Regions from separate parts of the Micromonospora sp. NPDC049559 genome, predicted to be linked through region 1. Evidence: riboswitches for the same ligand, from Rfam matches in the RefSeq annotation. Region 1 holds a riboswitch; each other region holds the start of a gene.
What was found. Region 1 has a riboswitch for cyclic di-AMP ahead of AB0J86_RS02030 (NlpC/P60 family protein). Riboswitches for the same ligand answer to the same signal wherever they lie in the genome.
Positions count from the first base shown of each region.

Region 2: another riboswitch for cyclic di-AMP. It lies ahead of AB0J86_RS16270 (C39 family peptidase); the one in region 1 lies ahead of AB0J86_RS02030 (NlpC/P60 family protein).
Region 3: another riboswitch for cyclic di-AMP. It lies ahead of AB0J86_RS14815 (hypothetical protein); the one in region 1 lies ahead of AB0J86_RS02030 (NlpC/P60 family protein).

Region 1 covers NZ_JBFAPK010000001.1:450,231-453,625, reverse strand. Annotated here, with positions in the region: gene AB0J86_RS02035 (peptidoglycan recognition family protein) at 1-896, opposite strand, end outside; cyclic di-AMP (ydaO/yuaA leader) riboswitch at 1,128-1,267, shown strand; gene AB0J86_RS02030 (NlpC/P60 family protein) at 1,419-2,312, shown strand; gene dcd (dCTP deaminase) at 2,435-3,013, opposite strand; gene AB0J86_RS02020 (pyridoxamine 5'-phosphate oxidase family protein) at 3,126-3,395, shown strand, end outside.
Region 2 covers NZ_JBFAPK010000012.1:173,542-176,936, reverse strand. Annotated here, with positions in the region: gene prcB (proteasome subunit beta) at 79-918, shown strand; cyclic di-AMP (ydaO/yuaA leader) riboswitch at 1,110-1,253, shown strand; gene AB0J86_RS16270 (C39 family peptidase) at 1,714-2,559, shown strand; gene AB0J86_RS16265 (TIGR02452 family protein) at 2,761-3,395, shown strand, end outside.
Region 3 covers NZ_JBFAPK010000011.1:22,283-25,677, forward strand. Annotated here, with positions in the region: gene AB0J86_RS14805 (superoxide dismutase) at 1-501, opposite strand, end outside; gene AB0J86_RS14810 (cation diffusion facilitator family transporter) at 795-1,709, shown strand; cyclic di-AMP (ydaO/yuaA leader) riboswitch at 1,912-2,040, shown strand; gene AB0J86_RS14815 (hypothetical protein) at 2,045-3,094, shown strand; gene AB0J86_RS14820 (cellulose binding domain-containing protein) at 3,157-3,395, opposite strand, start outside.

The DNA.
Region 1 (3,395 bases):
TCGGTGTCGTGGATGACGATGTACTCGATCTTCTGCCGGCCCGGCCGGTCGGAGAGGTCGTGGTTGCCGTAGTCGCCGTCGCCGAACTGCTCGTACGGCGCCGGGATCCACTCGCACGGCAGCTCGGGCGGGCACTCCAGCCCGTCCGGGCGGGCCAGCTCGCGCAGGCCGAGCTTGTCCAGCCAGGACCGGGCCGGGTTCAGGCCGGGGTGCGCGGCGAGCGTGATCCGGTGTCCGTCGTCGGTGGTCCGGCTGGCGCCGTCGCGGATGGTGGTGAAGACCTCGTCCGCGAAGGCCGCCGCCGCGTCCGCGCTGTCGCTGCCGGAGTACCGGGCCACCGCGCCGTACCAGGCCGCGGGGTCGCTCGCGTTCCCGGTCGGTCCGGCCAGGGCCCGCTGGTACGACGAGAGCAGCGCCGCGCCGCCGCGGATGTTGGCGGCCGGGTCGCTTCGCAGCGCCTCCGCCGCGGTACCGGTCAACCGGGCCGCGCTGTCGAGGGTCTGCAGCGCCGCGGCGGGCGGCGCGTCGGCCTCGGGGTGCTGGACGGCGAGCGCCGGGCGGGCGGAGTCGCCGCGCGGGTCCTCGCCCGCGTCGTAGTGGCCCCCGCCGGGCAGGCCGGCGACGTGGCGGGCGTCGGTGAGGTGCATGGGACCGTAGCCGCCGCTGGTGCTGGGGGTGCCGGCGTTGCCGTCCCAGCGGGACTCCAGATAGGAGACGCCGAGCAGGACGGCCTCGGGCACGCCGTACTCGGCGGCCGCGGCGGCGTACAGCTGTTGCCGGCTGTCCACCGGGGTGGCCGCGGCCTGGACGGGTAGGGTCGGCGCGAGCGTCGCGGCGCCGACGAGGGCGGTACTGAGCAGGATTCGCCTGCCGAGGGGGACGTTCGGAGGGTGCATGGGACCTCCATGGGGAATCGACCTACGCCTCACCCTGACCCGACATCTCGGGCCTGGTCAATAGCTGCCAAAGACTGCAACAAAGCCGAAAAAAAGCTTCGCGAAGCGGCACCCTCCGCGACCGGCGCATATACCTAACGAATTGCCCCCCGCGCCGGCTTGCTTTCCGAGAAAGCTTCTCCCTAACCTTGGTGACCGTCGAGCCGTCGGTAGTTCGCCCAACCGGGCGGCCGGCCCGACCCGCCGAATCGTCACGAGCACGAACCGGGGACCCAGGACCACATCGGGGTGAATCCGCGAACCTGCGGTAGGGCGCAACTCTTCCCGCCCGAACCCGTCAGCTAACTCGGTAGGCGGCCAGGGGAAGAAGGAGTACGGACCCCGGTGGCACATACCGCCCCGCGGCCGCGATTCGACCAGCCGGCCTCCGCCGGTCACCGAATCGCCGCGCCGCGCCCGCGCCGGCCTCTCATCACCGCTGCTCTCGCCGCAGCTGCCAGCATCGCCGTCCTGCTCACGGGCGTGACGCCCGCCGTCGCCGAGCCCTCGGTGACCGAGATCGAGAAGCAGATCGACACGGCCTGGAACAAGCTGGAGCCGGTGATCGAGCAGTACAACGCCACGCACGAGGACCTGGTCGCCAAGCAGAAGCAGGCCGACGGCCTCGCCAAGCAGCTCCAGCCCCTGCAGTTGCAGGTGGACCTCGCGATGGGCAAGGTCGGCCAGTTCGCCGCCCGCACCTACATGGGTAACACCACCTCCGCGGTGAACGCGATCCTCAGCAGTGGCTCGCCGACCCAGCTCACCGACCAGCTGGAACTGCTCGCCCACTTCGCCAAGGAGCAGCGCAACGACGTGCAGGCCGCGATGGACCTGCGGGACCAGCTGGCCGCGAAGAAGGCGCCGCTGGACGCGCTGATCGCCCAGCTCGCCAAGACCGACGCCGAGCTCGCGGTGAAGAAGAAGCAGATCAACGCCGAGGTCGACCGGCTGCAGGCGCTGCGGGTCAAGGTCGGCGGCAACGGCGACGGCAACTTCCGGCTGGGCCTCTGCCCCACCGAGTACACCGGCGGCAAGCAGCTCACCGTCGCCAAGTTCGCCTGCGCGCAGATCGGCAAGCGCTACGTCTGGGGCGCCGACGGGCCCGACACGTACGACTGCTCCGGCCTGATGCTCGCGGCCTGGGCGAAGGTCGGGGTCAGCCTGCCGCACAACGCGGCCCGGCAGTACAACACCATGCGGCACGTCAGCCGCTCGCAACTGCAGCCCGGCGACCTGGTCTTCTACAACGGGCTCGCACACGTCGGCATGTACGTCGGCGGCGGGTTCGTGGTGCACGCGCCGCACACCGGGGACCACGTCCGGATGAAGAAGATCGACGACGGCAGCATCGTCGGGTACGGCCGACCGGACTGACCGCTCGACCGTCACACTGACGGCCCCTCCGCCACGGAATCCGTGGTCGAGGGGCCGTTCGGTTTTGTCCTCCCGGCTGCGGGCGCACCGCCGGCGCGGACGGCCCTGGCGGCGCGGGAGGGTCAGCGGGTGGGCCAGGTCCGCCAGTGCTGCCAGGATCGGCTCGGCGTCGGGCCGCGCTGTCCCTGGTAGCGCGAGCCGTAGACGGCCGAGCCGTACGGGTGCTCCGCCGGCGAGGAGAGCCGGAAGATGCAGAGCTGGCCGATCTTCATGCCGGGCCAGAGGGTGATCGGCAGGTTCGCCACGTTCGACAACTCCAGCGTCACGTGCCCGGAGAAGCCCGGATCGATGAAGCCGGCGGTCGAGTGGGTCAGCAGGCCGAGCCGGCCCAGGCTCGACTTGCCCTCCAGCCGGCCCGCGAGCTGGTCGCCGAGCGTGATCACTTCGAGCGTCGAGGCGAGGACGAACTCGCCCGGGTGCAGCACGAACGGCTCGCCGTCGGGCACCTCGACCACCGAGGTGAGATCGTCCTGCTGGGCCGACGGGTCGATGTGCGTGTAGAGGTGGTTGTTGAAGACCCGGAACAGCCGGTCCAGCCGCACGTCGATGCTCGACGGCTGTACGAGCGACGGTTCGAACGGCTCCAGCGCGAGCGCACCCGACTTGATCTCGCTGACCAGGTCGCGGTCGGAGAGCAGCATGCCGACCACCCTAGCGGGGTGCTTGAGCGCTGCTCACGGGGGTTTGCCCGAGATCTGGGCGATCGGCGCGTCGCACTTACGATCTCGAACGTATGTTCGATAGAATGATCGCATGGCTTCCTGGTCCGAGTTTGCCGCCGACGAGCCCCGGCTCGCCGAGGCGATCCGTCTCCTCATGCAGCAGTACGGGCCGGGTTACGGCTATCTGGCGACCGTACGCGCCGACGGGGGTCCCCGGGTGCACCCCGTCTCCCCGGTGATCACCGACGACGGCCTCTTCTGCTTCATCGTCGACTCGCCCAAACGCCGCGACCTGGAACGCGACGGACGCTACGCGCTGCACTCGTTCCCGCCCGAGGAGAGCGACGACGAGGCCTACCTC
Region 2 (3,395 bases), on a different contig from region 1:
GTGGTTACCTCGCCGGGGCGCTCGCTCGCCCGGAACCTCGGTGGGCGTACGGCGGCCGGGCGAGGCGAGGGGGCGGTCGTGCCAGCGGGTCGTGACAAGTCCGGGCGGTTGCCCGCCGCGTTCGAGGTGGCCGGGTCGTCCTCGTTCACCGAGTTCCTGACCCGGGTGGCGCCCGAACTACTGCCGGGCCGGCGACCGCTGCCGGTCGGCTACGCCGGTGACCTGGCCCCGCACGCGACCACGATCGTCGCGCTGACCACCGCCGAGGGCGTGGTCGTGGCCGGCGACCGCCGGGCGACGATGGGGAACCTCATCGCCAGCCGTGAGATCGAGAAGGTCTACCCGGCGGACGGGTACTCGCTGGTCGGCTTCGCCGGTACGGCCGGGATCGGCATCGAGCTGATCCGCCTCTTCCAGGTCGAGCTGGAGCACTACGAGAAGATCGAGTATTCGATGCTCTCGCTCGACGGCAAGGCGAACCGGCTCGCCACCATGGTGCGCAACAACCTCGGGGCGGCCATGCAGGGGCTCGCCGCGATCCCGCTCTTCGCCGGCTACGACCCGGCCGCCCGTGAGGGCGAGCGGCCCGGGCGGATCTTCGGCTTCGACGTCGCCGGCTCGATCAACGAGGAGTCCGACTACGACGCGATCGGCTCCGGCTCGATCTTCGCGAAGTCCGCCCTCAAGAAGCTCTACCGGCGCGGCCTGAGCACCGCCGAGGCGGCCGAGCTGGCGGTCGAGGCGCTCTACGACGCGGCCGACGACGACACCGCGACCGGCGGCCCCGACCTCATCCGGAAGATCTACCCGGTGGTGATGTCGGCGACCGCCGACGGCACCCGCCGGTTCACCGACGAGGAGACCGGCGCCCTCGCCGAGGCCGTCGTCGCCCGCCGCGCGGAGGCCCTCTCCCGCTGATTGATCACGGTGCGTTTCCGGCCGTGCTGCTACCGTGACGGCCGGAATGCCCGGTTCTCGGCTTCTCCCGGCCCCGCCCAAAGCGGCGTGGGTCACGGTTTTGGCTGCTCAGGAGGGGTTGGCACGGGACGAAGCCGTTCAGTAGTGTCGGCCCGTCCGGTCCGGTGACTGGTCGCCACAGGGGCGGCGCCGGGGCGGACCCGCCGAGTCGTGCTGTGACGAGCCGGGGACCCACCGTAAGTCTGGGGTGAATCCCTCGGGCCAGTGGCCAGAGGGTAGGGCGACTTCCCGTCCGAATCCGTCAGCTAACCCGGTAGGCGGTATCGGAAGGAGAACACCTCGTGCAGTTCCCCCCGGGCTCCCGCCCGACCCCCCGATCTCCCCGTCGTGCCGTGCCCGTACCGCCGATTCCCGCGCCCGTAGCGGGCTCGGAGACCCTGGACCGCTAGGCCACGCCAGCGGCCCCTGGGCCTCGTACGGCTCCGCCGGGCTCGACGACCCGGCATCCACCTGGACACCCCACGGCTCCGCCACGCGCGGAGCGGGTGAGGCGCGCCCCGGCACCGACCGGTGGGCGCCGGCCGTGGTGATCTGAGCCGAACCGCGTACCGGGGGCGGGGGACGACCAGCGGGTTCCCGTGGTCCGCCACGTGGACCGCGCCGCGTCCACCCCAAGCTGGCCTGGCAGAAACGCCGTTCTCGATCTCGGTGCCGCGAGCGCCGTCCGCGCCGGACCCCGTCCGCGCGCCCGGGCCGCGTCGCGCCACCGGACCGCGGCAGATCTGTGGAGGACCGATGAAAGACCGCCTTACCCCGCGATTCAAGCAAGCGATGACCCGTACCCGCTTCCGGGTGGCGGCTGGCTCGGCCGCCGCACTCGCCGCGGCGCTCACCACCGGCCTGCTGGTGACCCAGACCGGTACGCCGTCCACCGGCCACGACGCCGCCGCGGTCTCCGTGGCGGACCTGGCGCACAGCAACGACCAGGCGCTCCGTCTCGACGGCGGCGCCGGAGCCGGCGCGGCGGCGCCCGCGACCAGCGCCCCCGAGCCGGCGACCAGCACCCCGGCGGCGAAGGCCGCCCCGGCCAAGCCGGCGGCCGCGAAGGCGCCGGCGAAGCCCGCGCCGCCCGCGTCGAAGGTGCTCGACTACGACTACCAGGCGCAGATCAACGGCTGGTACTGCGGCCCGGGGGCCACCCGGATCGCGCTCAGCGCCCGGGGCAAGGCGCAGAGCCAGGACGCCATCGCCGCCGCGCTCGGCACCACGATGAACGGTACGAACTCGGCCGAGGACACCACCCGGGTGCTCAACGACGTCCTGGGCGGCAACTTCTACTCGACCACCGCGATCCCGAACGACGGCGCCACCCCGGCCCAGATGGACCAGCTCCAGGCCGACGTGGTGCACGCGGTCAGCAACGGCTACGCGGTGGTCGCCAACATCGTCGGCTCGGCCACGGACACCGACGGCGGCTGGCACAGCTACGACGGCGGTCACTACCTGACGGTGGTCGGCTACCGGGACAACGGCCGTACCGTGCAGATCGCCGATCCGGCCTACGTCAACGGCGTCAGCTCGTACTGGATGACCACCATCGATCTGGCCAACTGGATCGGCACGCGCGGCTACTCCGCCTGACCGGTCACCCTCCCCACGACGGAAGCATCGGCGCGACCCGCCGGTGCTTCCGTCGTATCCGGACCCCGCCAGCGCCACAGCACCGCAACGGGCATCGGCCCCGGCTGCGCGGACGACGGCGGTAAATCCGTGTCGGCCGGAGTGCCCGCCCGGGTAGCCTCCCCGCGTGCGAGATTCGACCACGGCCGTACGGGAGGGCCGGTGAGCGGGCGGCTCCGCGAGATCGCCCGGCAGACCGTCGGGATCGCCGAGCGGGGGAGCTACCGTGCTCCGGACGGGACGGAGATCGACATTGCCGCCGAGGTGGCCGCCGCCGTCGGCGGTACCCGGCATCACCTGCCCGACGAGGAGTTGCCCCCGGCCGGCGCCCCCTCGGGCCCGCCGGTCGGCGAGGTGACCGGCGAGTCCACGTTGATGGCCGCCCGTCGGGCCGGTCCCGGCGCCGCCTGCCTGGTCTTCGCCTCCGCCAAGAACCCGGGCGGGGGATTCCTCGGCGGGGCGCGCGCCCAGGAGGAGAGCCTCGCCCGCGCCTCCGCGCTCTACGCCTGCCTGCGGACCGCGCCGGACTTCTACGCGTACCACCGGGCCCAGCGCGACCTGCGCTACAGCGACCGGGTCGTCTACTCGCCGGGCGTGCCGGTCTTCCGGGACGACCGGGGCGCCCTGCTCGACCGGCCGTACCGCACGTCCTTTCTCACCGCGGCCGCGCCCAACCTCGGGGCGATCCTGCGCAACCAGCCCGAGGACGCCGCCGACGTCCCGGCCGTGCTGCGCCGCCGGGCCGCGCGGGTGTTGCGGGTCGCCGCCGCGTACGGGCACCGCACGCTGGTGCTCGG
Region 3 (3,395 bases), on a different contig from region 1:
GGTGAACCAGGCCGAGTCCGGGGTGAGCACCACGTCGTTGACGAAGCTGGGACCCGTGGCGAACGGGTAGCTGGCGAGCGTGGCACCGGTGCGGGCGTCCAGGACCCGGCCGTCGCCGCCGGCGCCGCCGGCCACGAAGAGCCGGCCGCGCTGGTCGATCTTCAACCCGAGGGAGGGGGTGCCCGGGCCAGAGTTGATGACGGTACCGGCACCGGTGACCAGGTTCGCGCGGTAGATCGCGCCGGTCGCGCGGGAGCCGAAGTAGGCGTAGGGGGCGGAGCCGATGGCGATCCCCTCGGGCTGGAACCCGTCGGGCAGCGCGAAGGTCCACGGCAGCGGCGCCGTACCGTGCTTCGCGGAACCGGCCGCGACCAGCGCGTACGCCGGAGCGGGCGGGGTCGCGGCCGACGCGGCGGCGGCGTCGGCGGGTACGGTCAGCAGCCCCGCGGCGACCGCCAGCGTGACGGTCGACGGGACGGCGGGGATTCGTCGGTGCGGCATGGGTGAACTCCTTCGAGGCGTCCGAGCCGGCGAGTATCCAACTATGTCACTGTCTCGCGCCGCCCGCCCGTCGCGGGCCGGGGAGCGCCACCGGGTGCGCCGAGCGGCGCGACAGGGCAGCGCGACCGGGTGTGCCGAGCAGCGCGGCCAGGTGTGCCGAGCGGCGCGGCCAGGTGCGGCGCTCGGCACGGCCGCGCCCTCGCCGGGGCGCCCGCGGAACCCCCGACAGTTGCATACATAGCGATGTGAGCATAGATTGGACCGGGCGCGGACCCGCGACGGAAGGTGTGTTGGTGGGAATCGGACACGGCCACGGTGGTCACGGGGCTCACGCGGCCGGGCGGCACCGGGGCCGCCTCTGGGTGGCGTTCGCGCTGCTCGGCACCCTCATGCTGGTCGAGGCGGGCACCGCTCTGGCGACCGGTTCACTGGCCCTGCTCTCCGACGCCGGCCACATGTTCACCGACGTACTCGGCATCGGCATGGCGCTCGCGGCGATCACCGCGGCGCGGCGCGCGGCGGGCGACCCGCAGCGCACCTTCGGCCTCTACCGGCTGGAGGTGCTGGCGGCGCTCGCCAACGCCGTCCTGCTCTTCGGCGTGGCGCTCGCCGTGCTCGTCGAGTCGGTACGCCGCTTCGCCGAGCCGCCCCGGGTGCTCGCCGGGCCGATGCTGGTGGTGGCCGTGATCGGCCTGCTCGCCAACGTCGTCGCGTTCGCGCTGCTGCGCGAGGGCGCCGAGGAGAGCATCAACCTGCGCGGCGCCTACCTGGAGGTCCTCGGCGACCTGCTCGGTTCGGCCGGGGTGATCACCGCGGCCGTGGTGATCACACTGACCGACTGGTGGTGGGCCGACCCGGTGGTCGCCGTGGCGATCGGCCTGTTCATCCTCCCCCGCACCTGGCGGCTCGGCCGGGCCGCCGTACGCATCCTGGTGCAGGCCGCCCCCGAACACCTCGACGTACCGGCCGTGCAGGCCCGGCTCTCGGCGGTGCCGGGCGTGGCGGACGTGCACGACCTGCACGTCTGGACGCTCACCTCCGGGATGGAGGTGGCCTCGGCGCACCTGACCCTCAGGGCCGGCGCGGAGGTGGGGGCGGTGCTGGCCGCCGCGCGGTCGGCGCTGACCGACGACTTCCACATCACGCACGCCACCCTCCAGGTCGAGCCGCGCGCCGCCGCCGGCGACTGCCGCCCGGAGAACTGGTGACCTGAGAACCGGTCACCCGGAGAACCGGTGACTCGTGAACCCGTGACCCGGGCGACCCTTTAGCGGACCCTTAAATCTCTGTCCGCATTGCGCGGTTATGTTGGCATTCATCTTTGTCTTCGACCCGCCAATGCCTGCCTCCGGCCGGCGGGGCCGGTAGGCTCGGCCCCGGCTTCCGCCAGGTGGCGCCTTCCGGCGCCTGCGGGAGCCGCCGCCTAATCGCTTCGCGCGAGCCGGGGAACCACGTTTCCGGGGTGCATCCGCGTCAGCGGTAGGGATCTTCCGTCCCGAACCCGTCAGCTAACCCGGTCGGCGGCTGACGGAAGGATGTGTCCATGCCAACGCTGGCATCTGCACGACGAAGGTACGCGCGGCTGGCCGGCCTGCTGGCCGTGGCGGTCACGCTCGGGATCGCCGGCCTGCCGGCCGGTACGGCCACCGCCGCGCCGGTGCTCGTGGCAGCCCCCACCACGGACGACGAGGGCGGCTCCGCCAGCCTGCGGGAACAGCTCGACGCGGCGAGCAAGGGCTTCCTCGACGCCCAGACCGCGCTGGAGAACTCGACCAAGCGGCAGCAACAGCTCAACGCCCACCTGGAACAGCTCGCCGCCGAGCTGACCGTACGCAGCGGCAACATCGGCCAGCTGGCCGGGGTGGCGTACCGGACCGGGCGGCTCGGCCCCGTCTCGGCCCTGCTCGACAGCGACTCCCCGGACGGGTTCCTGGACCGGGCGACCGCGCTCTCGGCGGTGGCCAGCAACGAGGACCGGGCGCTGCGGGCGCTGCTCGACACCCGCGAGCAGGAGACCCGCGCGAAGGCGGCCGTCGAGGCCGAGATCCGGGAGCAGCGCCGCCAGCTCGACCAGATGGCCAAGCGCAAGCAGCAGGCCGAGCGGGCACTCGCCCTGGCCGGTGGCGGCGGGCCGAGCGCCGGGGTGAGCGGGGCCAGCTCCTCCTCGGCGAAGCCGGCGGCGCGCAACGCCGACGGCTCCTGGCCCAAGGAGTCGTGCAGCGTCAACGATCCCACCACCTCCGGCTGCATCACCCCCCGCACCCTGCACGCGATGAACGAGGCCAAGGCGGCGGGCTTCACCCGGTTCGTCTCCTGCCACCGCAACGGCGGCTCGGGCGAGCACCCCAAGGGGCGCGCCTGCGACTTCGCCGCGCAGAAGAACGGGTTCGGCGGGGTCGCGACCGGCGGCGACAAGACGTACGGCAACAACCTGGCGGCGTACTTCGTGAAGAACGCGAACCGCCTCGGGGTGCTGTACGTGATCTGGTTCAAACAGATCTGGCTGCCGAGCAGCGGCTGGAAGGCGTACCAGAGCGGCAACGGGGACCCGTCCAGCGACCACACGAACCACGTACACCTCTCGGTGGTCTGATCCGGAACGCCCATCGTGGTCCGTCACCCGCGCCGAGCGGGTGACGGACCACGACCGCGTGGTCAGCAGCCGATCCGGGCGCCGCCCACGGCCACGTCGTCGAACCAGAGCGTGTCCGCGCCCTCGCCGTAGCTCTCCCAGCCGATCCGCAGGTCGGTCAGGCTCGGGCGCCAGTTGGCCCGGCCGAGCCACTGCGAGTCCACGTCGTGCGTGGGCGTACCGTCGGCCGTCAGCCCGGTCACCGCGCTACCGTCCACCCAGGTCTGCAGGCGCCCCTGCGTCCCGTCCACCATGAACTCGA